Regions from separate parts of the Streptomyces sp. NPDC050997 genome, predicted to be linked through region 1. Evidence: riboswitches for the same ligand, from Rfam matches in the RefSeq annotation. Region 1 holds a riboswitch; each other region holds the start of a gene.
The links. A riboswitch is a leader RNA that binds a small molecule or an ion and turns the genes downstream of it on or off. The one in region 1 is predicted to bind cobalamin.
Positions count from the first base shown of each region.

Region 2: it holds a riboswitch for cobalamin, as region 1 does, so the genes downstream of both, AB0H86_RS10935 (ABC transporter substrate-binding protein) here and AB0H86_RS09695 (CbtB-domain containing protein) in region 1, are expected to answer to the same signal.
Region 3: it holds a riboswitch for cobalamin, as region 1 does, so the genes downstream of both, AB0H86_RS25155 (prenyltransferase/squalene oxidase repeat-containing protein) here and AB0H86_RS09695 (CbtB-domain containing protein) in region 1, are expected to answer to the same signal.

Region 1 covers NZ_JBFAGK010000003.1:644,902-652,435, reverse strand. Annotated here, with positions in the region: partial or broken gene AB0H86_RS09705 (acyl-CoA dehydrogenase family protein) at 1-17, shown strand, start outside; gene AB0H86_RS09700 (enoyl-CoA hydratase/isomerase family protein) at 14-1,078, shown strand; cobalamin riboswitch at 1,185-1,335, shown strand; gene AB0H86_RS09695 (CbtB-domain containing protein) at 1,371-1,592, shown strand; gene AB0H86_RS09690 (CbtA family protein) at 1,614-2,372, shown strand; gene AB0H86_RS09685 (histidine phosphatase family protein) at 2,619-3,209, opposite strand; gene AB0H86_RS09680 (hypothetical protein) at 3,206-3,370, opposite strand; gene AB0H86_RS09675 (hypothetical protein) at 3,405-4,127, opposite strand; gene AB0H86_RS09670 (RNA polymerase sigma factor) at 4,560-5,165, shown strand; gene AB0H86_RS09665 (CU044_5270 family protein) at 5,162-6,223, shown strand; gene AB0H86_RS09660 (AraC family transcriptional regulator) at 6,337-7,203, opposite strand; gene AB0H86_RS09655 (MFS transporter) at 7,386-7,534, shown strand, end outside.
Region 2 covers NZ_JBFAGK010000004.1:205,974-213,507, reverse strand. Annotated here, with positions in the region: gene AB0H86_RS10945 (ABC transporter ATP-binding protein) at 1-426, opposite strand, end outside; gene AB0H86_RS10940 (iron chelate uptake ABC transporter family permease subunit) at 423-1,424, opposite strand; gene AB0H86_RS10935 (ABC transporter substrate-binding protein) at 1,448-2,479, opposite strand; cobalamin riboswitch at 2,517-2,699, opposite strand; gene AB0H86_RS10930 (methylmalonyl-CoA mutase subunit beta) at 2,858-4,675, shown strand; gene scpA (methylmalonyl-CoA mutase) at 4,675-6,849, shown strand; gene meaB (methylmalonyl Co-A mutase-associated GTPase MeaB) at 6,846-7,534, shown strand, end outside.
Region 3 covers NZ_JBFAGK010000011.1:160,683-168,216, forward strand. Annotated here, with positions in the region: gene AB0H86_RS25130 (VWA domain-containing protein) at 1-590, opposite strand, end outside; gene AB0H86_RS25135 (AAA family ATPase) at 632-1,822, opposite strand; gene AB0H86_RS25140 (ferredoxin) at 2,022-2,294, opposite strand; gene AB0H86_RS25145 (aldehyde dehydrogenase) at 2,298-3,755, opposite strand; gene AB0H86_RS25150 (MBL fold metallo-hydrolase) at 3,969-4,994, shown strand; cobalamin riboswitch at 5,085-5,204, shown strand; gene AB0H86_RS25155 (prenyltransferase/squalene oxidase repeat-containing protein) at 5,315-6,565, shown strand; gene AB0H86_RS25160 (SCO2322 family protein) at 6,622-7,239, shown strand; gene AB0H86_RS25165 (energy-coupling factor transporter transmembrane component T) at 7,229-7,534, shown strand, end outside.

The DNA.
Region 1 (7,534 bases):
CGGAGGCACCCGGATGACCGGCAGCGAGGAACCCGTCCTGCTGCACATCACCGGTCGGGCCGCCCACATCACCCTCAACCGCCCGAGGGCCATCAACGCCCTGAACCACGCCATGGTGCGCCGTATCGACGACGCACTCACCGCATGGGCACACGATCCGGCCGTGGAGGCCGTCGTCGTCACCGGCGCGGGGGAGCGTGGCCTGTGCGCGGGCGGCGACATCCGTGCTGTCCACGATGACGCACGCGACGGGGACGGCACCGCCTCGGCCGCGTTCTGGCGGGACGAGTACCACCTCAACGCCCGCATCGCCCGCTACCCCAAGCCGTACGTCGCCGTCATGGACGGCATCGTCATGGGCGGCGGTGTCGGCGTTTCCGCGCACGGCCGCGTCCGGGTGGTCACCGAACGGTCGAGGATCGCCATGCCCGAGACCGGTATCGGGTTCGTGCCGGACGTCGGCGGCACCCACCTGCTCGCCCTCGCCCCGGGCGAACTGGGCACCCACCTGGCGCTCACGGGGGCGCACATCGGTGCCGGGGACGCACTGCTGTGCGGGCTCGCCGACCACTACGTACCCTCCGTCTCACTCCGGCAGTTCGTCGACGACCTCGCCGAACTGCCCGTCCGGGACGCCCTGGACCGTCACACGCGGCTGTCGCCGGAGGGGGAGTTGGCCGGCCACCGGGAGTGGATCGACACCTGCTACGCGGCTGACACGGTCGAGGAGATCGTCCATCGGCTGCTCGCCCAGGGCGACCCGGCCGCGAAGGAGACCGCGGAGACCCTGCTGTCCAAGTCGCCCACCGCTCTCAAGGTCACCCTGGCCGCCCTGCGCCGCGCCCGGCGGCTCGGCCCGCTGGAGCGGGTGCTGGAACAGGAGTACCGCGTCTCCTGCGCGGCCCTGACCACCCCCGACCTGGTCGAGGGGATCCGCGCCCAGGTCATCGACAAGGACCGCACCCCGCGTTGGTCGCCGGCCACCCTCGACGAGGTGACCGACGTCGACGTCGAGCGCTTCTTCACCCCGCTCGGCGAGCGTGAACTCGCTCTCCCCGGGCCGGAAACCACCACGTAGTGGCCTGAAGCGGCGGCCCGGTTCCGCCATCGGTGACCGGCGAACGGTCGGTGATCCGGGTCACCTGGCGGGCGAGAACGGCGTCACGCCAGGTGGTGCGGTATTGGCCATGGACCCGACACACGGTACCGTCGCTGTGATATTGACGACGGCATCGGAAGCCGGTGAGAATCCGGCACGGTCGCGCCACTGTGGACGGTGCCCCCCGAGGGGGCGCATCGCGAGTCAGACCCGTGGCCGTCGTCATGTGCACCACCGAGATGGGACGCGAACTCCCAGAGGAGGCCCTGCCATGGCGCAGCATGTCGCCCAGCCGACAACCACCACCCCCGTCGTTCCCGCCAAGCTCCCACTGAAGGCCATCGCCCCCTGGGCGGTTTTCTTCGGCATCCTGATGCTGGTCCTGCTGTACTTCGTCGGCGCCGAACAGGGCGCCACCTCAGTCGTCTCCGGCGAGAACGTCCACGAGTGGGTTCACGACGCCCGCCACCTCCTCGGCTTCCCCTGCCACTGATTCGAGGGACGCCGCACACCCATGAACTCCGCAACAGTAAGAAACCTGCTCGTTCGGGGCATGCTCGCCGGCCTTGGTGCCGGCGTGCTCGCCCTGATCGTCGCCTATTTCCTCGGTGAACCGAGCATCGACAGCGCCATCGGCTTCGAGGAGTCCCACGCCCCCGCCCACGAGCACGAGGTCGAACTCGTCTCCCGCTCCCTGCAGTCCACCGCGGGCCTGGCCACCGGCGTCCTGATCTTCGGGGTGGCGTTCGGCGGCATGGCCGCTCTCGCCTTCTGCTTCGCGCTCGGCCGCGTGGGCCGATTCAGCCCGCGGGCCACGGCGCTGCTCCTGTCGGGGGCCGCGCTGCTCGCCGTGTACGTCGTGCCGTTCCTGAAGTACCCGGCCAACCCGCCCGCGGTCGGCGACCATGACACCATCGGTCAGCGCACCACGCTGTACTTCCTGATGATGGCGCTCAGCGTGCTTCTCGCGATCGCCGCGGTGATCGCGGGCAAACGGCTCGCACCGAGGCTGGGCACCTGGTACGCCACCGTCGTCGCCGTGCTCGGCTTCGCCGTCGTGATCGGGCTGGCGTACGCGTTCCTGCCCGCCATCAACGAGGTGCCGAGCGACTTCCCGGCCGCCCTGCTGTGGCGGTTCCGCCTGTCCGCCCTCGCCATGCAGATCACGCTGTGGGGAGGCTTCGGCCTAGTCTTCGGCGAACTGGCCGAACGGCTGCTGCACCCGAAGCCGGCCACGGTGTCCGCGGGCACGGCGGTAGCCGCCCCGCAATGACCTGACCGACACGACGAGAGGGCCCGCGGAACCGTCCGGGGGCCCTCTCGCGTTCTTCGGGTTGGCAGTTCCGGCCGGGGGCTGCGACCGGGCAGGCGCGATACCCGGTGCATGCACGGCATCGCGCGGCACCGCCGAGGCCGTACCGGCGGACGCGGACACCGATTGCCTGCGCTGGGCGATCGCGGCGCTGCCGCGCCGTCACCGGGGCACGGCGTCATGAGAACCCTGTTGAGTCAGCTCCACTCAATGGTCCGCGACCGCCCCGACGGAGTCCGGCGGGTGCCCGAGCCGCAGGTTCCAGCGGCCGCCGCGCCCACTGATCGTGGTGGCCGTCAGCGGTGGCACGTCGAGCCGCCAGAAGGCCGCCGAGGGCGCCCCCAGCACGTGGACCACCGCGGCCCGCACCACCTCCGGCTCGACGACGGCGAGCGTACGGCCGCCCGTGTCCTGGGACGCCGCCAGCCAGCGCGTCACCCGCCCGCACATGTCCTCCACGGACTCCCCGCCATGGGGCGCGGACTCGGGATCGGCGAGCCAGCGGGCCACCGCCTCCGGCTCACCGGCGCCGACCTCGGCCAGGGTCAGGCCCCGCCAGCGTCCGACATCCAGTCCCGCCAACTCCGCTGATTCCGCGCCGTCGAGACCCAGTGCGGCAGCCGTCTCGCGACAGCGCACGGTGGGAGAGACCACGACACGCACAGCCGCCGGCAGGGATCCGGCCACGGCACGGGCCCGCTCCGCCCCGCCGGCGTCGATCGAGCCCCCGTCGTCGAAGCGGGCCTGACGCAGCGACGAGCTCATCGCGGGCGAGACGAAGGTGACACGAGCGGTCACGTGGTGGCTCCTCCTGCTGCGGTCATGGGTATGGAACCCCACTTCTGGACGCCGAGCGCGCGCCCCAACTCGCCGACCGCGCGGTCGAGTTCCGCGACCGCGACCGCGACCGCGACCGCGGCGGCGACGTCGTCGAGCGCGACGGAGGCGCGGAAGCCCACGAAGCGTCGAGTGCCCCACCGCGCGCCGCGTCGGTTACGCGTCGGCCTTCGCGGGCTGCTCCTCGGACTTGGCCGGTGCTGCCTGCTTCGGCGCGTCGGGGGCGGTGTAGAAGACGGACGATCCCTGCTTCGAGCGCTGCGCCTGGCTCTTGGCGACCAGCCCTTCGAGTGTCGTGCGCACCACGGTCGTCTTGACGCCCCGCTCGGGGTGGGCCTGGTCAAGGGCGGTGGTGATCTCCGCTGCCGAACGCGGTTCGTTCTGCTCGACGAGGTGACGGCGGACCAGGTCGACGAGCGTCGGTTGGGCCGACTTCGTGGTTGCGGGCTTCCCCGCGGCCGACTTCCCCGCGGGCTTCTCGGCAGCCGACTTCCTCGCAGGCTTCTCGGCAGCAGGCTTCCCAGCGGTCGTCTTCACCGCGGCCGGCTTCTTGGCTGCGGCCGGACCGGGCTGAGGGCCGGTCTTCTTCGTCCGTGTCCGCTTGCCCGTGCCGGACCCGGTGGCCGGCTTCCTGCGGGGAGCGGGCACCGCGACGCTGTCCGACGGGGCGGCGGGCGCCGCGGATGCCGGCGCTGTGCCGATCGCCTGCTGGATGTTGGTCAGAACCGTGTGGTCGGCCTGGATGGCTGCCAACTGTTCCTGCAGCGCGGCGATTTCGCCACCGATACGGTCTTGCTCCTTGGCGTTGCGCTCGAGGTCGGCGGCCACTTGAGCGGTGTACTGCGATGTCAGTTCGGTGACTGAGGCGTTCTGCGACATGGGTGCACACAACCTTTCCTCGGCTTGGGGCCGAAGTCGAATGGACTGCCACACGAGCGTGCTTCGGGCGGATGCCTGCTGGGCGGCAGTCATGTACAAGGCGCGGGGCCCTGTCGTAGCGATAGTACGGACAACAAGAGCGTGTTGTTCTCCTCACGCAGGTCCCAGCACTGACATGAGTGTTCTGCGGGGCGATGACGGGACCCATACATGTGAGTCGTCCACCTGTCCCGGCACCTGTCCCGGCGCCTGTCCCGGCGCCTGTCCGGCGGACCATGCGCAAGGCCACGGTGACTGACACACATATCCGGTGTGCGAGGATCCCTCCGCAGGTGGCGATGACCGTAGCGGTGACATCAGTGGGTGACGCAGGCCACAGGAACTCCTCCCGGGTCGCGGAGAGAAGTGGTCGTGAGGGATTCAGAAAATGATGTGCGCCGCCGTGTGCGGGAGGGGGACCGTGAGGCGTTCGCCCAGCTGTACGACGAGTTCGCCCGCGCCGTGTACAACCACGGCCTGCGCTTGACCGGCGACTGGTCGACGGCCGAAGAAATCATGTCCGACACGTTCCTGACCGCGTGGCGCACCCATGAACGCGTGCAGGAGGACGGTGGCTCCCTGCTGCCCTGGCTGTTGGGCATCGCCACCCACAAGGCCGACAACGCCCGCCGGGGAGCGCGCAGACGGCAACTGTTCCTGGCCCGTCAACCGCAGCCACGTGTGGAGGAGGACTTCGCACCCCGGACGGTCGGACGCATCGACGACGCACGGTACCTGCGTGCCGTCCAGGCCGCCCTGGGCCGACTCAGACGACAGGAGCGGGAGGTACTTGCCCTGTGCGTGTGGTCCGGCCTGGACTACCAGCAGACGGCCGAAGCCCTGGGCATCGCCGTCGGAACCGTACGTTCCCGACTGTCACGTGCCCGCAGGAAGCTCGCCCACCTCGCGGCAGAAGACCGGGAACCACCCACAGCCCGCGGAGAGATGACAAGTGCGGCCGCGATCGCGGCCCTGCCCGTACGGGAGGAGCTCACATGAACGACAAGGCCACTGGGGCCTCCCCTGAGCGGCACGGCGACCGCGACGAGATCGCCCGCCTGCTGCCGGCCCCCGCCGACTGGGACCTTCCGCGCGAGCAACACCTTCGTCACAAGGACCTCTTGATGCATCACATCGACCACGACCAGGTCGCCCCTGCCCGGCCGGCCCGTCGGCTGCTGCGACCCGCGGTGCTGGCGCCGGCGACCGCTCTGGCCCTGGCCTGCGCGGTGACCGCGGGAATCACACTGACCGACGGTGACCGGGGGACCGCCGGCACCGCATCGCACCGTGCGGCCACGGACATGCAGCCGGCCGCGGCGCTCCTGGAGCGGATCTCCGACGCCACGGAGACGCACGCCGACCTCACGGTGCGCGACGACCAGTTCGAGTACACCAGGGAGAAGGGCAACGGGGCCGACCTGACCAGCGGGAAGGCTGTCCTCGGCCCGCTGGTGGACCGTGAGGGGTGGCTAGCGCAGGAACCGGGGCCCCTGCGGAAGCTCGGCATGATCCGGGAGGACGGTGAAACCCTCCCCATCAACGCCGAACTCGGTGACATCAACGGCACACCGGCCGGCTTCGGCCGGCCCACCTACCACTGGCTCAGCTCCCTGCCCACCGACCCCGACAAACTACTGGCCTATCTGTACGCCAACACCCCGGCCGCGGAGAGCCGGGAGCGCGACCAGGCGGTGTTCGAGGAGATCGGCTCCCTGCTCGGTGGGATGATGCCGCCCCGTACCGCCGCCGCCCTCTACCGGGCATCCGCGAAGATCCCCGGCGTCACCCCGGCCCCCAAGGCCCGCGACGCGATCGGCCGCCAGGGCCTCGGGATCGCCCGCGACGACACGCGCTACGGCGTCCGCACCGAGTGGATCTTCGGCAAGAAGGACTACTCCTTCCTCGGCTCCCGCACCTATCTGACCAAGGACGCCCCATACGCGAAGGCCGGCGCGCTGCTCTCCAGCGTGGCCGTACTGGAACACGCCGTCGTCGACAAGGTCGGCCAACTGCCCGGCGACGCGAAGCGCACACAGAACAAGCGCCAGAACTGACCGTTCGGCCGCCGGAGGCGTGTGCCCCGGCCGCCGGCGGCCACGTGGGCGGCGATGGTTCGCAGGACCAACGCCTCAGCGCGCGGCGGCACAGAGCCGCCGCGCGCTGAGGCTCAGGCCCCGGTTCGCTCCACGGGAATCCACAGCTCCGCGTCCGCTTGCGCCGCGTCCTGCGACAGTTGGGTCCGCAGGATCTCGGGCCCCGGCCGGCTCCGGTACGGATTGGATGGGAACCACTGGGTGAACACGTCGCGCCACAGGTACTGGAGTGCCTGCGGGAACGGCCCGGAGTTCTCGAAGACGGCCCATGTCCCGGACGGGACGGTGAGTGAGTCCATGTCCTCGGGCACGGCGGCGCGGGTCACCACGCCGTGGTAGTAGTCGAGTTCGGTTCCCTCGGCGCGGCTTTCGTCGAGGTTGTCACTCACCGAGACGATCCCCTTCGGCGCCTGATCGGACAGGCTCTGGATCCGCTGCAGCGTCTCCTGGCCGATGCCCCGGATGAAGGCGGCGATGGCCGGGTTCATCCCCTCGTGTACGAGGGGGACGCGCGCCTTCCTGCCGACCACACGGAATTCCTCCTTCTCCACGACCCTGTACCGCATGCTGCTGCTCCCTTCCACGATGAGGCGGAAGGACATCCGGGGCTGTGACTGCAGACTCGCACCGACCCGCCTGGCCTCGCCGGGACCGACGCCGTGCATCGCACGGAACGCACGCGCGAACGCCTCCCCCGAGGTGTAGCCGTAACGCACCGCGACCTCCAACAGCGTCCGCTCCCCGGCCAGCACCTCGGCACCCGCGAGCGTCAGCCGCCTGCGCCGGATGTACTCCGACAGCGGAATCCCCGCCAACGCGGAGAACAGCCGCCGGAAGTGGTACTCCGACGTCACCACGATCCGCGCCAGGTCCGTCACCTCGATCCGCTGATCAAGATGGCACTCGATGTGCTCCATGGCCTGGTTGAGCCGCTCCAGCACCCCGGTCCCCTTCCCTTTCGATCACTCACGTTAGGAGGAACCCACCCTGCCGGACCCGACATCCCGTGCCCGGTCCGGTCGGGTACACCAGACCCCGACGCCCCCGCGCAGGTCTACGCCGATTCCCGTAGCGGCGGCCTGCCGGGCCGGCCAGGGTGGCACGCGGGGCTACCGTCGGCGGCATGGACGCTGATCGCCGAGGCTGGCGCGAGTGTTTGCTGAGCGGGGCGGTGTTCGCCGTCTGCATGGCCGGCACCACGCTGCCGACTCCCCTCTACGGCCTCTATCAGGAGAAGTTCGGGTTCTCCGAGCTGACCGTGACCGTCGTGTA
Region 2 (7,534 bases), on a different contig from region 1:
GCCGCCGGACAGGGTGTGCCAGAGACGGTCGGCCCGCTCGGTGAGGTCGGTGCGGTCCAGGGCGGCGCGTACGGCCTTCTCGTCGGCCGGGGTGACGGGGGTCCAGGCGCGGCGGTGCGGGACACGGCCGAGGCGTACGACGTCCAGGACGGTCAACTCGGTCTGGGTGTCCGCCTGTTGTTCGACGACCGCCAGGCGGCGGGCGACCGCTCGGCGGCTGAACCCCCGCAGCGGGTGGCCGTCGAGGGTGATGACACCGGAGGTGGGGGTGAGAACGCCGGCGAGCAGGCGCAGGAGTGTGGACTTGCCGGAGCCGTTGGGGCCGAGCAGACCGGTGACCGACCCGGGGATCGGGGTGAAGCTGACCCCGTCCAGGATCAGCTGTCCGGCGGCGGTGCGGGACACACGGTCGGCGCTGAGGGTCATCGGGGCGCCCTTCGGGTGCGGTACAGGATGAGGACGAAGGCCGGGACGCCGATCAGGGAGGTGACGACGCCGACCGGTATCTCCTGCGGGTCGAGGGCGGTACGGGCCAGGGTGTCGACCCAGACCAGGAACACCGCCCCGGTGAGTGCGGTCACCGGCAGCAGCCGCGCGTGTCCGGGGCCGGTGAGGGCGCGGGCGGCGTGCGGCAGGACGAGCCCGACGAATCCGATGGCGCCCGCCGAGCTGACCAGGGCGGCGGTCAACAGGGCGGTGACGCAGAGCAGCACCAGCCGGGTCCGGGCCACAGAGACTCCGAGCGAGGCCGCGGCGTCCTGCCCGAAGGCGAAGGCGTCCAGCGTCCGCGCGGATCCGAGGCACACGACAAGCGCGGTCGCCAGGGCGGCCAGGCAGAGCCACACGTCGTTCCAGTCGGCGCCGCCGAGCGAGCCGAGCAGCCAGAACAGGACGCCCCGGGTGGTCTCGGCGTCGGCGGTCGTCAGCACGACGAAGGAGGTGAGTGCGGAGAACAGTTGCATGGCGGCGACTCCGGCCAGCACGACCCGGTCCGTCGTGGCGCCGAGGGTGTGGCTGAGCAGCAGCACCAGGGCGAAGGAGCAGACGGCTCCGACGAACGCGCCGCCGGAGACGGACAGCGCGCCGCCGCCCACACCGAGGACGACCACCACGACGGCGCCGGTGGACGCTCCGGAGGAGACGCCGAGGACGAAGGGGTCGGCGAGGGGGTTGCGCAGCAGGGACTGCATGACCGCTCCGCACACGGCGAGTCCGGCGCCGCAGACGGCGGCGAGCAGGGTGCGGGGCAGGCGCAGGTTCCACACGATGCCGTCCCGGATCAGGCTCAACCGCGAGGGTCCCGCGCCGAGATGGGCGGCCACCGCCGACCAGACGTCTCCGACGCCGATGTCCGCGGGGCCGATGGTGATGGCCACGGCGAGGGATCCCGCCAGCGTCAGGAGGCCGGCCACCGTCCGCAGCACCGTGGCCGTGACGGACGAGGTCGTCACCCGGCGAGCCTGTAGGCGCGCAGCGCCGCGGCCACCTTCTCGACGCCTTCGACGGTGCGGATCGTTGGGTTCATGGCCTGGCCGCTGAGCAGCACGTACCGCTTGTTCTTCACCGCGTCCATGCTCCTGGTCGCGGGATTGGACTCCAGGAAGGCGATCTTCTTCGCGGCGGTCTCGGCGGTCTGCGACTCGCGGGTGAGATCTCCGATCACCAGGACGTCGGGGTTGCGGTCCGCGACGGTCTCCCAGTTGATCTGCGGCCATTCCTCCTTCGTGTCGTCGAAGACGTTCCGCGCGCCGAGCGCTTCGGTGATGATGCCGGGGGCTCCGCAGCAGCCCGCCATATAGGGGGACTCCTGGTTCGCGAACCAGTACAGGACCGAGGTGTCGGAGGCGTCGATCCCGGAGGTGGCCTTCGCGACCCGGGTCCTCAGTGCCGCGACGAGCTTCTCGCCCCGCGCTTCGACGCCGAAGATCTTCGCCAGGTCTCGTATCTCGCCGTAGACCGAGTCCATGGTCAGCGGCTTGGTGCGGGCTCCGTCGCCGTCGCCGCTGTTGTCCTTGCCCTCGCAGTCGGCGGGAGAGAGGTAGGTCGGCACGCCCAGTTCCTCGAACTTCTCGCGCGGGGCCACGCCCCCTTCCCTCAGGGTGGAGGCGAAGGACGCGGCGACGAAGTCGGGTTCGGTGTCCAGCACCTTCTCGAAGGAGGGCTGGTTGTCGGAGAGCCGGGGCACCCGGGCGTCGGCCTTCGCGAGTCCCTTCATGACCGGGTCGGTCCAGGTGGCGGTGCCCGCCATCCGGTCGGCGAGGCCGAGGGAGAGCATGATCTCGGTGGTGCCCTGGTTCAGGGACACGGCTCGCTTCGGCGGCGACGGGATCGTGGTCCGCTGCCCGCAGTTGTCCAGGGTGAGGGCCGTCGAGGGGGTGGCCGAGTCGGGGGACCCGGTGGACGAGCCGCCGCAGGCCGTCAGGAGGAACGCCCCCAAGAGGAGCAGGGTGGAGCGGCGGACTCTACGGGTGACGGGCACAGAACATCCTCTGGCGTCGAGGGCCCGGTCGCGGGGCCCGTTCGTACGGGTCGCCAGCAGGTCTTCGGACTGGGGATCACCCGGCCGGAGCGCCTTCCCGGACCCTGGTCACATGTGACCGTCGTCCAGTGGCTCGCGTTGCCCCGCCCGTCACCCTCACCGCTGCGCGTCAGTTCCGGATTCGCACCGGATTCCCTTGACTGGCCTGGGCAAATTATCACGTCGTCACACGGGCCCGAGGGGCGGCGGAAGGCCGGGCGTCCGTCCGCCACGCGGGGACCGGGCCCGGCAGAGCAGCGCAGGTCACAGTGGCGGGGAGTGCAAGGTCACAGCGGTGTCCTCTGCCGCTCCTTTGTCGGTCTGTCCTAGCATCCGAGCATGACGGTCCTGCCTGACGACGGGCTCTCCCTGGCCGCCGAGTTCCCTGACGCGACGCACGAGCAGTGGCAACGCCTGGTGGCGGGCGTCCTGCGCAAGTCGGGCAAGGAAGTCTCGGGGGAGGCAGCGGAAGACGCCCTGTCCACCGTGTTGGAGGACGGGTTGCGCACCCGCCCCTTGTACACCGCGAGCGATGTGACGCCCGAGCCCGGCTTCCCTGGTTTTCCCGGGTTCCCCCCGTTCGTACGGGGCGGCCGGGCCGAGGGAAGCATCACCGGCGGCTGGGACGTCCGGCAACGGCACGCCGCGACCGGCGGCGACGCGGTGCTCGGGGATCTGGAGAACGGCGTCACCTCACTGTGGCTGATCGTCGGGGCGGGCGGCCTCCCGCTCGGCTCCCTCGGCCGCGTCCTCGACGGCGTCCACCTCGACCTCGCGCCCGTCGTCCTGGACGCGGGGAGCGATCTCGACTCCGCCGCACGGGAGTTGCTGGGCCTGTACGAGGAGCGGGGCGTCGCCAAGCACGCGGCGCGCGGCAACCTGGGCGCGGACCCGCTGGCCCACGAGGCCCGTACCGGCGATGCGTTCGACTTCGCGCCGGTCGCCGCTCTGGCGCGGCTGTGCGCCGACGAGTACCCGGGGCTGCGGGCACTGACCGTGGACGCCCTGCCGTACCACGAGGCCGGTGGCTCGGCCGCGCAGGAACTGGGCGCCTCCCTGGCGACCGGCGTCGCCTACCTCCGTGAGCTGACCGAGGCGGGTCTCTCCGTCGAACAGGCTTGTGCGCAGCTGGAGTTCCGGTACGCGGCCACCGCCGACCAGTTCCTCACCGTCGCGAAGCTGCGCGCGGCCCGCCGGCTGTGGGCGCGGGTCGCCGAGGTGTGCGGGGCGCCCGGCGCGGGGGCGCAGGTGCAGCACGCCGTGACGTCGCCGGTGATGATGTCGCGCCGCGACCCGTGGGTGAACATGCTGCGCACGACCATCGCCACGCTCGCCGCGGGGGTCGGCGGCGCCGACTCCGTCACCGTGCTGCCCTTCGATCACGCCCTGGGCCTGCCGGACGCGTTCGCGCGCCGCATCGCCCGCAACACCTCGACGATCCTGGTCGAGGAGTCCCATCTGTCGCGGGTGATCGATCCGGCGGGCGGCTCCTGGTACGTGGAGCGGCTGACGGACGAACTCGCCCATGCGGGCTGGGAGTTCTTCCAGTGGATCGAGGGCATCGGCTGTCAGGCCGCCGCCCTGCGCTCGGGCCGTCTCGGCCAGGACCTCGCGAAGACCTGGGAGGCGCGCAGCGCGAAGCTCGCCGAGCGGCGCGAACCCATCACCGGGGTCAGCGAGTTCCCGCACCTCGCCGAACGTCCCGTGGAGCGCGAAGCGGCTCCCGAGCCGCCGTCCGGCGGACTTCCGCGGGTGCGGCGCGACGAGGCGTACGAGGCCCTGCGGGCCCGCTCCGACGCCCACCTCGCGGCCACCGGAACCAGGCCGCGCGTCTATCTGGCCACGATCGGCCCCGCCGCCGCGCACACCGCGCGCGCGACCTTCGCCGCCAACCTCTTCCAGGCCGGCGGCATCGAGCCCGTCACGGAGGGCGCCTTCGAGGACAGCGGCGCCACCGAGGCCTGCCTGTGCTCCAGCGACACGCTGTACGAGGAGCAGGCCGCGAGCACCGCCCAAACCCTCAGGGCGGCCGGTGCCCGCCAGGTGTTCCTGGCCGGCCGTCCCGGGCAGTACACCGGTGTCGACGCCTATGTCTTCGCGGGCTGCGACGCCGTCGCCGTGCTCTCCGCCACCCTCGACCGCATGGGAGTGTCCTGATGGGAATCCCCGACTTCACCGGGATCGAGCTGGGGACGCCCACCACCGACGGCAGCGCCGACGAGTGGCGCAAGGCCGTCGAGAAGGCGACCGGCGGGGACGAGGCGTTCTGGGAGACCCCGGAGGGCATCGCGGTCAAACCGCTGTACACCGGCCGTGACCTGGAGGGCCTGGACTTCCTGGGCACCTACCCCGGCGTCGCCCCGTATCTGCGCGGCCCCTATCCGACGATGTACGTCAACCAGCCGTGGACGATCCGTCAGTACGCGGGTTTCTCCACCGCCGAGGAGTCCAACGCCTTCTACCGCCGCAACCTCGCGGCCGGCCAGAAGGGCCTGTCGGTCGCCTTCGACCTGCCCACCCACCGCGGCTACGACAGCGACCACCCGCGGGTGACCGGCGATGTCGGCATGGCGGGCGTGGCGATCGACTCGATCTACGACATGCGGCAGCTCTTCGACGGCATCCCGCTGGACCGGATGACCGTGTCGATGACGATGAACGGCGCGGTGCTGCCCGTGCTCGCCCTCTACATCGTGGCGGCGGAGGAGCAGGGCGTACCGCCGGAGAAGCTGGCCGGGACCATCCAGAACGACATCCTCAAGGAGTTCATGGTCCGCAACACGTACATCTATCCGCCGAAGCCGTCGATGCGGATCATCTCCGACATCTTCGCGTTCACCTCGCAGCGGATGCCGCGCTACAACTCCATCTCCATCTCGGGCTACCACATCCAGGAGGCGGGTGCGACGGCCGATCTGGAGCTGGCGTACACGCTGGCGGACGGGGTGGAGTACATCCGGGCCGGGCGGGAGGCCGGTCTTGACGTGGACGCGTTCGCGCCCCGGCTCTCCTTCTTCTGGGCGATCGGCATGAACTTCTTCATGGAGATCGCCAAGTTGCGGGCGGCTCGACTGCTCTGGGCCAAGCTGGTCCGGCAGTTCGACCCGCAGAACGCCAAGTCCCTTTCCCTGCGCACCCATTCGCAGACCTCGGGCTGGTCGCTGACCGCGCAGGACGTGTTCAACAACGTGACGCGTACGTGTGTGGAGGCGATGGCCGCGACCCAGGGCCACACCCAGTCGCTGCACACCAACGCCCTCGACGAGGCCCTCGCGCTGCCCACCGACTTCTCGGCGCGCATCGCCCGCAACACGCAGCTGCTGCTCCAGCAGGAGTCGGGCACCAACCGGGTCATCGACCCGTGGGGCGGCAGCGCGTACGTGGAGAAGCTGACGTACGACCTCGCCCGCCGGGCCTGGCAGCACATCGAGGAGGTCGAGGCGGCGGGCGGCATGGCCAAGGCCATCGACGCCGGCATCCCCAAGCTGCGCATCGAGGAGGCCGCGGCCCGCACCCAGGCGCGCATCGACTCCGGGCGCCAACCGGTCATCGGCGTCAACAAGTACCGCGTCGAGACCGACGAGCAGATCGACGTGCTGAAGGTCGACAACTCCTCGGTGCGTACCCAGCAGATCGAGAAGCTACGGCGGCTGCGGGCGGAGCGCGACGAACGGGCCTGCCAGGACGCGCTGGACGCGCTGACCCGGGCGGCCGGGGGCGACGGCAACCTGCTGGAGCTGGCGGTGCGCGCGGCCCGCGCGAAGGCCACCGTCGGGGAGATCTCCGACGCCCTGGAGAAGGTGTACGGCCGGCACGCGAGCCAGATCCGTACCATCTCCGGCGTGTACCGAAACGAAGCAGGCGAGTCCCCGTCCGTGGACCGCACCCGGGCCCTGGTGGACACCTTCGCCGAGGACGAGGGGCGGCGGCCGCGCATCCTGGTCGCCAAGATGGGCCAGGACGGTCACGACCGCGGCCAGAAGGTGATCGCCACCGCCTTCGCCGACCTCGGTTTCGACGTCGACGTCGGCCCGCTGTTCCAGACCCCGGCCGAGGTGGCCCGCCAGGCCGTGGAGGCGGACGTGCACATCGTCGGGGTCTCCTCGCTGGCCGCGGGCCATCTGACCCTCGTACCGGCGCTGCGCGAGCAGCTCGCCGAGGAGGGCCGCGAGGACATCATGATCGTCGTCGGGGGTGTCATCCCGCCGCAGGACGTGCCGACCCTGCTGGAGATGGGCGCCGCGGCCGTGTTCCCGCCCGGGACGGTGATTCCGGACGCGGCCCACGACCTGGTGACGCGGCTGTCGGCCGGCCTCGGGCATCCGCGGTGATCGATCTCGACGCGTATGTGAAGGGCGTGCTCGACGGGAAGCGGGCGATCGTGGCCCGTGCCATCACACTCGTCGAGTCCACCCGCCCTCAACACCGGGCGCTGGCACAGGAGTTGCTGACCGAGCTGCTCCCGCACAGCGGCCGGGCGCGGCGGATCGGGATCAGCGGGGTACCGGGCGTGGGCAAGTCGACCTTCATCGACGCGTTCGGCACCATGCTGACCTCGCTGGGCCACCGGGTGGCCGTGCTGGCGGTCGACCCCTCCTCCACCCGGACCGGCGGCTCGATCCTGGGCGACAAGACCCGTATGGAGCGGCTGGCCGTCGACCCGGCGGCCTTCGTCCGCCCCTCCCCCAGCGCGGGCACCCTCGGCGGGGTCGCGAAGGCCACCCGCGAGTCGATGGTGGTGATGGAGGCGGCGGGCTACGACGTCGTCGTGGTGGAGACGGTCGGCGTCGGCCAGTCCGAGACCGCCGTCGCCGACATGGTCGACTCGTTCCTCCTGCTCACCCTGGCCCGCACCGGGGACCAGCTGCAGGGCATCAAGAAGGGTGTCCTGGAGCTGGCCGACGTCATCGCCGTCAACAAGGCGGACGGCCCGCACGAGCGCGACGCCCGCGCGGCGGCACGGGAGTTGACGGGTGCGCTGCGCCTCATGCACGGCAGGGACGCCGCCTGGACCCC
Region 3 (7,534 bases), on a different contig from region 1:
GCCGGAGTCGGCACGGTGCCGGGCTCGTCGGTTTCGTCGGTTTCGTCGCCCCTGGTGGCCTCGGCCGCGGCCTGCTGGAGCGCCTCGCTCACGGCGGTCGCCGCGTCCTCGGTGTCCTGGCGGGCCTCCTTCGCCTGCTCGGCCAGTTCCTGGGCATACCGGGAGCGCTCCAGCATCCGGCGCAGCGCGGCGGCATGGGCGAGCACGGCCATGGCGGCGGCGTAGGGGTCACCGGCCGTCTCCCGGCGCAGCTCGGCGAACTCTGGTGACTCCTCCAGTGAGGTGATGACCTGGTGGTTGACCAGCCGGGAGGGATCCATCTCCGCGCGCTCGCGCAACCGCGGGCGGATCTTGTAGGCGGCCAGGAACACGTCGGTCAGGAGGTCGGTGGTGTGGTCGTGGCGCTCGTTCAGTTCCTCGGCCAGGTCGCGCAGTCCGGCCGACTGCTCGTAGGTGTCGCGCCAGGTGATCCGGTCGAACCGGTCCGCGACCACGGCTGCGGTGTGCCGCTCGGGAGCCGCGGCGGACAGGCCCAGCCACTTCCCGGCCGGGCTCGCCAGCTCGTCGAGCCTGCTCGGTGTCCCGCCCATGGTCCCGGTCCCTTCCTGATCCCCTCCTGGTCCGCCGGTGTTCAGAGTTGAGCCTGCACCGTGCTCGCGTCCACGCCGAGGGCCTCGGTGAGGACGCGGGCGCGGACGGCGCGCTGGCGGCCGGTGACCCGGTCGATGGCGGCGGTGGAGCGGCCGGCGCCCGCCGCCTCCGCGCGCAGCTTCTCCAGGCGCTTGCCCGCCATGGCGAGCCTGTTGTGGGCCTTCTTGATGACCCACTCGCTCAGCGCCTCGCGGGACTGCCCGGCCATGGCGTCGAGTTGGGCCTCCAGCTCCTCGATGGTGTCGGCCAGGTCGAGCGCCTCCTTGGCGTCGGGGTTGACCAGGTGCAGCACCTCGCGCTCGACGGTCGGGCGCTGGGCGGGGGAGTCCCACAGCACATGGGTCAGCACCGACAGGTCGCTCTCGGCGACCGCCGGACGGCCGTCGAGGTACGCGGACGCCTGGAGCAGGCCCACCGCCTGCCGCCAGCGGCGGTCGGAGGCGACGAGTTCCTTGCGGCGCAGAGCGGCCCGCAGTGTGCACATCGCGTCCACGATCGCGTCGGGGACGTCCACGGCCGGCACGGCTTCGGTCACCGCGTGCTGTAACGCGGCCAGTTCGATGGTGGTCCGGGTCGGCGCCGCCGGGCGACTGACGGCGGAGCGGACCAGCGCGGCGAAGTTCGAGGGGTCCGCGAGGTACCCGACCTCTATGCGCACCAGCAGCCGGTCGTAGATCGCGGCCGAATCCTCACCGCCTGGCAGTTCGTTGCTCGCGGTGATGGCCCCGATCAGGGGGCAGTGGATCGGCTCGCCGCCGCTCTCGGGGTGGTAGATCCGCTCGTTGAGGTAGCCCAACGTCTCGTTCAGCGCCGCCGTGGAGCACTTGAAGATCTCGTCGATGAACGCGACATGCGCGGTCGTGGCACGGCCGTCGTAGACCTGGCGGTACTCGCCCCGGGCCAGCGCGGCGACGTCGATGGGACCGAACATCCTCGTCGGCGCGGTGAACTTCGACAGGAGGATCTCCCAGTACGACGCCCCCTCGACCCTGCCCGTGAGCTCCCGGGCCAGCTCGGACTTCGCCGTTCCGGGCGGGCCGAGCACCAACGAGTGCCGTCCGGCCAGCAGCGTCACCACCAGCGTCCGCACCACGTCGGCCCGCTCGTAGAAACGGTCCGACAGCTCGTCGCCGATCGCCCGCATCCTCCTGGCCGTGTCCTGCGCGTCCATGCTCAACTCCTTGCCCGTGGCGCCCTGTTGGGCTGACGAGACGACCCCCTTGCCCGAGCAAGATAGCGGTCGACCCCGACACCGGAGCGCGGACATCCATCGCCCCCGGCGACAGACACAGGCACAGGCACAAGCACAGGCACAGGCACAAGCGAGCAGCGGGCAACGTCACGAGCGGCGGCCCCGCCGGAAGAGAACCTCACTCCTCCGGCGGAAAAACCGGCTCCCCGCTCCCCAGCAGCGTGATCATGATCGCTTCCACCGGGCAGCCCTCCGCCGCCGCGAGGATCTTCTCGTTGGCGTCGGCTTCCGCTCGGACGGGGCGGGACTGGCGGCCCGCGTCGAGGCGGAAGCCGTCGGGGGCGTGGTGGAGGCAGCTCGCGGAGCCGATGCACAGGGAGCGGTCGACCTCGATCTGCCAGCGGTCGCCCGCCCCCACGCTCGACTTCGCTCGCGCGGGAGGTGCCCCCATCGGTCAGCCCTCCCAGCCCGCCGGGAGGTGGATCATCTTGTGCTCCAGGTACTCCCCGTAGCCCTCCGGCCCGAACTCCCGTCCCAGCCCGGAGTTCTTGTAGCCGCCGAACGGGCCGAGCATGTCGAGGCTGAAGGTGTTCACCGAGTACGTTCCGGTACGGACCTGTCGGGCGATCTCGATGCCGTGCTCGACGTCCGCCGTCCACACGCTGCCGCTGAGGCCGTAGTCGGAGTCGTTCGCGATCTTCAGCGCCTCGGACTCGTCGCCATAGGGCAGCAGACAGATCACCGGGCCGAAGATCTCCTCGCGGGCGATCCGCATCGAGTTGTCGACGTCGCCGAAGAGGGTCGGTTCGACGTACCAGCCCCTGTCCTGGCCCGGCGGACGCCCGCCGCCGATGAGGATCTTCGCGCCCTCCTCCTGGCCGATACGGATGTAGTCGAGGTTGCGTCGCTGCTGGCGCTCGGCCACCAGCGGGCCCACCTGTGTCGTCGGGTCCAGCGGGTCGCCGACCACCAGCGCGCCGGCCGCCGCCGCGAGGGCCTCGGCGAACTCGTCGTAGCGCGACCGGGGCAGCAGGATGCGGGTCTGCGCCACGCACGCCTGCCCGTTGTTCATCCAGGCCGCCGGGACGATCCCCGCCACGGCCGTCTCCACGTCCGCGTCCGGCAGCACCACCGCCGCCGACTTGCCGCCCAACTCCAGTGTCACGCGGGTGAGATGGCGGGAGGCGACCTCCATGACCCGTCGGCCGGCGGCCACCGAGCCGGTGAAGGAGACCTTGTCCACGCCCGGGTGCCCGACCAGGTACTCGCTGACCTCGCGGTCCGCCGGGAGAACGGAGAGCACACCCTCCGGCAGCCCGGCCTCACGGGTGATCTCGGCGAGCAGATAGGCGTCCAGCGGCGACTCGGGCGACGGCTTGAGCACCACCGTGCAGCCGGTGAGCAGCGCGGGCGCGAGCTTGGCGGCGGCCACGAACTGCGGGACGTTCCAAGGGGCCACGGCGGCCACCACTCCCACCGGCTCGCGCCGGACGAGGATGCGGCCGAGCACGCCGTCGCGTGTCTCCTCGTAGGTGAAGTTCCGCGCGACCGTGATCGCCGAGTCCCACACCATCATCGCGCCGAGCGCCTGGGCGAGGACGCTCCAGGAGTACGGCGACCCGTTCTCGGAGGAGATCACCCGGGCGATCTCCTCGTGCCGCACGGCGATGGCGTCCTTGATCCGGGTGACCACCTCGATCCGCTCGTCCAGCGACATCCTCGGCCAGGGACCCTCGTCGAAGGCCGCGCGCGCGACGGCCACCGCCCGGTCCACGTCCGCCGTCGAGGCGTGCGGCACGCGTCCGATGACCTCTTCCGTGTGCGGGGAGATCACCTCGATGACGTCCGCGCCCAGGGGGTCGGTCAACTCCCCGCCGATGAACAGCTGTCCGTGTTCCACGAGCTCGGTCATGGCGACTGCCTCCCCGGAGCGGCTTTCTCTGACGGTTCATCAGATAGGGAACTGATACCAGTTCCACTCGGAGGAGTCCACGGGCGGGACACGGGCGGGACACGGGCGGGACAGGCACGAGAAGGTCGTCCCGGGCTCCCATCGAAACGCGTTCTAGTTATACTCGGCCTCCCATGGCCGGAACACGGCGATCACGCGGCGATTGGGGAGCCCATGGCGCAGGTGAACGACCACGGCGGCGGCGTCCGGTCCCTCAGGGTCCCCATCCCGGACAACCCCCTCGGCCACACCCTGGTGTACGTCGTCGACACCGACCGCGGCCCGGTACTGATCGACACCGGCTGGGACGACCCGGCCTCCTGGGACGCCCTCGCGGACGGGCTGACCGCCTGCGGCACCTCCCCCGACGAGATCCACGGCGTGGTGATCACCCACCACCACCCCGACCACCACGGCCTGTCCGGCCGGGTGCGCGAGGCGTCCGGCGCGTGGATCGCGATGCACGCGGCGGACGGCGCGATCGTACGGCGGACCCGATCGACCCGCCCCGAACGCTGGTTCACCTACATGACGACGAAGCTCGAAGCCGCCGGCGCCCCCGAGAACCACGTGGCGCCCCTGCGCACCGCACGCCACCGCCCGTTGCCCGGGCTGGCCCCCGCGCTGCCCGACCGGGAGATCGTCCCCGGCGAACTCCTCGACCTCCCGGGCCGCAGGCTGCGCGCGATCTGGACCCCGGGCCACACCCCGGGCCATGTCTGCCTGCACCTGGAGGAGGAGCATCCCGCCCGACTCCCGGGCCACGGCCGCCTGTTCTCCGGCGACCACCTGCTCCCCGAGATCACCCCGCACATCGGCCTGTACGAGGATCCCGACGACGCCACTGTCACCGACCCCCTCGGCGACTACCTCGACTCCCTGGAGCGCGTCGGCCGCCTCGCCCCCGCCGAGGTGCTCCCGGCCCACCAGCACGTCTTCACCGACGCGGCGTCCCGCGTACGGGAGTTGCTCACCCACCACGAGGACCGCCTCACCGGCCTGCTGACCCTCCTGGCCGAGCCCCTCACCCCCTGGCAGCTCGCCGAGCACATGGAGTGGAACCGCCCCTGGGAGCAGATCCCCTACGGCTCCAGGAACATCGCCGTCTCGGAGGCCGAGGCACATCTGCGCCGACTGGTGAAGCTGGGCCGGGCGGAGGCGGTCCCGGGGACCGAGCCGGTGACGTACGTGGCCGTGTGAGTACGTGCCCTGAGGTGCGACACCTCGCGTCCGTAGTGCTTCGTCACCCCCGGGCGGCCCCCGTAGGGCGTTTCCTACGGGCCGGTAGAGTAGCCAGGTCGTCATCACGCCCGTACGGGGGGAAGCCGGTGTAAATCCGGCGCTGGCCCGCAACCGTGAGCCGCCGTCGAAAGCGGCGAGCCGGATTGCCCCGTACGGACGTGACCGGCTCACGTGCACCGGCGACCGGCCGGTGTGCGGCACCGTCGAGGTATACGGAGCCGAGCCGCCGGGGTGTCCCGTGCTGTTTGACTCCCCTCAGGGAGAGGCACCCGCCGATCATGAACGTCCGCCGCAACGCCTCGGTTCTGGCCGCCGCCACCGCCGTGATCGGCGCCGTCACCGCGCCCGCCGTCGCAGCCGGCCCGTCCCCGTCCGCGAAACCCGCGCTCCCCTCCGGGCTCTACGGCAGCACCGACCCGACGTACGACGGCGTCTGGCGTCAGTCCCTCGCGCTGCTCGCCCAGCACACCGTGGGCGTGCGGCCCGCCGCTTCGGCGGTGGACTGGCTGACCGGGCAGCAGTGCGCGAACGGCGCCTTCGCGCCCTTCCGCGCGGACGTCTCCAAGGCGTGCGACGCCAAGGTCATGGTCGACACCAACAACACGGCCGCCGCTGTCCAGGCCCTCACCGCGCTCGGCGGCCACCAGGCCGCCACCGGCAAGGCCGTCGCCTGGCTGAAGTCGGCGCAGAACACGGACGGCGGCTGGGGCTACACACCCGGCGGCGCCAGCGACACGAACTCGACGTCCGTCGTCGTCGGCGCGCTGACCGCCGTAGGGGAGAAGCCCGCGCAGGTCAGGAAGGGCGGTCGGTCGCCGTACGACGCCCTGATGAAGCTGGCGTTGCCGTGCAAGGGCGCCGGTACCGGTGCCAGTGCCGGTGCCTTCGCCTTCCAGCCCGACAAGAAGGGCACGTTGGCGGCCAACGCGGACGCCACGGCGGCAGGTGTCGTGGGCGCGCTCGGAAAGGGACTGGTGGTCGAGCCCGCCGCGCGGGACGAGGCCGCCGCCTGCTCGGACTCCGGCTCGCTCGCCCCGCGGCAGGCCGCCGCCAACGGCGCCGCCTACCTCACCAAGGCGCTCGCGAAGGACGACCACCTCATGTCCGCCCTCCCCGGCGCCACCGACCAGCCCGACTTCGGCAACACCGCCGACGCCGTCGTCGCCCTCGCCGCGCAGGGCGGGGCCGGGCGGGCCGCCGGGCCCCTGAAGTGGCTGGAGCGGAACTCGTCGGCGTGGGCGAAGCAGAGCGGGCCGGCCGCCTACGCCCAACTGGTCTTCGCCGCGCACGCGACCGGCACGGATCCGCGTGACTTCGGCGGCACGGACCTGGTGAGGCAGCTCAACGCGACGGGGCCCGCCCCGCGGACGGCGACCGCGCGGTCCGGCGAGTCCGGCGAGAGCGCCGAGTCCGCCAAGGGCGACGACTCGGACAGCGGGAACATCTGGTGGATCGTCGGCGCGGGTCTCGCCGCCGGAGCGGGCATCGGCTTCCTCATCAGCGGCCGCAACAAGAGGAAGCGGCCGTGACCCGCCGCCGTGCCGGCACGTTGTTCGTGACCGTCCTGTTCCTCCTGGTGGGGGCCATGGGCCAGGCGCAGGCCGCCGGTTACCGTTACTGGTCCTTCTGGGACCGCGACGGCGACCAGTGGGCGTACGCGACCCAGGGCCCCTCCACCGCCCGCCCCTCCGACAAGGACGTCCAGGGCTTCCGCTTCGCGGTGAGCGAGGACTCCGGCGACGCGGCACAGCCGCGCGGCACGGCGGACTTCGGCACGATCTGCGCGGACTCGCCCGCGCGCGCCGGCAAGAAGAGGGTGGCCCTGGTCATCGACTTCGGCACGGGGACGGACGCCCCGTCCGGCGAGAGCCCGCCGACGCGACGAACGGCATGCGCCGTCGTCTCCCCCGACGCCACGACGGCCGAGGCCCTGGCCTCGGTCGCCAAACCCCTGCGCTACGACACCAACGCCCTGCTGTGCGCGATCTCGGGCTACCCGAGGACGGGATGCGGGGAGCAGGTGGCGACGGGAGGGACGCCGGGGGCCACGGCCGAGGAGCAGACCCCCAAGGACGAGAAGGGCTCGGCGGGCGGGGGGCCTTCCGTGGGCCTGTTCGCGGGGGTGGCCGTTGTCGCCGTACTGGGCGCGGCGGCGATGTGGCAGGCGAGGCGGCGCGGGGAGCGGCGCGGGGATGCGTCGTAGCCGCGAGTGGTCCGGCCGCCGGTACCAGCGCCGGGCGGTGCTGCACCCCGGTGCCTGGTGGCTGTGGGCCCTGGGCCTCGGCACCGCCGCCACCCGCACCACCAACCCGCTCCTGCTGGCCCTCCTCATCGCCACCTCCGCCTACGTCGTGGCCGCCCGCCGCCCCGACACCCCCACCGCGCACTCCTACTCCGCGTTCGCCAAGCTCGCCGTGGCCGTCCTGCTCATCCGCCTCCTCTTCGCCGTGGTCCTCGGCTCCCCCATCCCCGGCTCGCACGTGATCGTCACCCTCCCC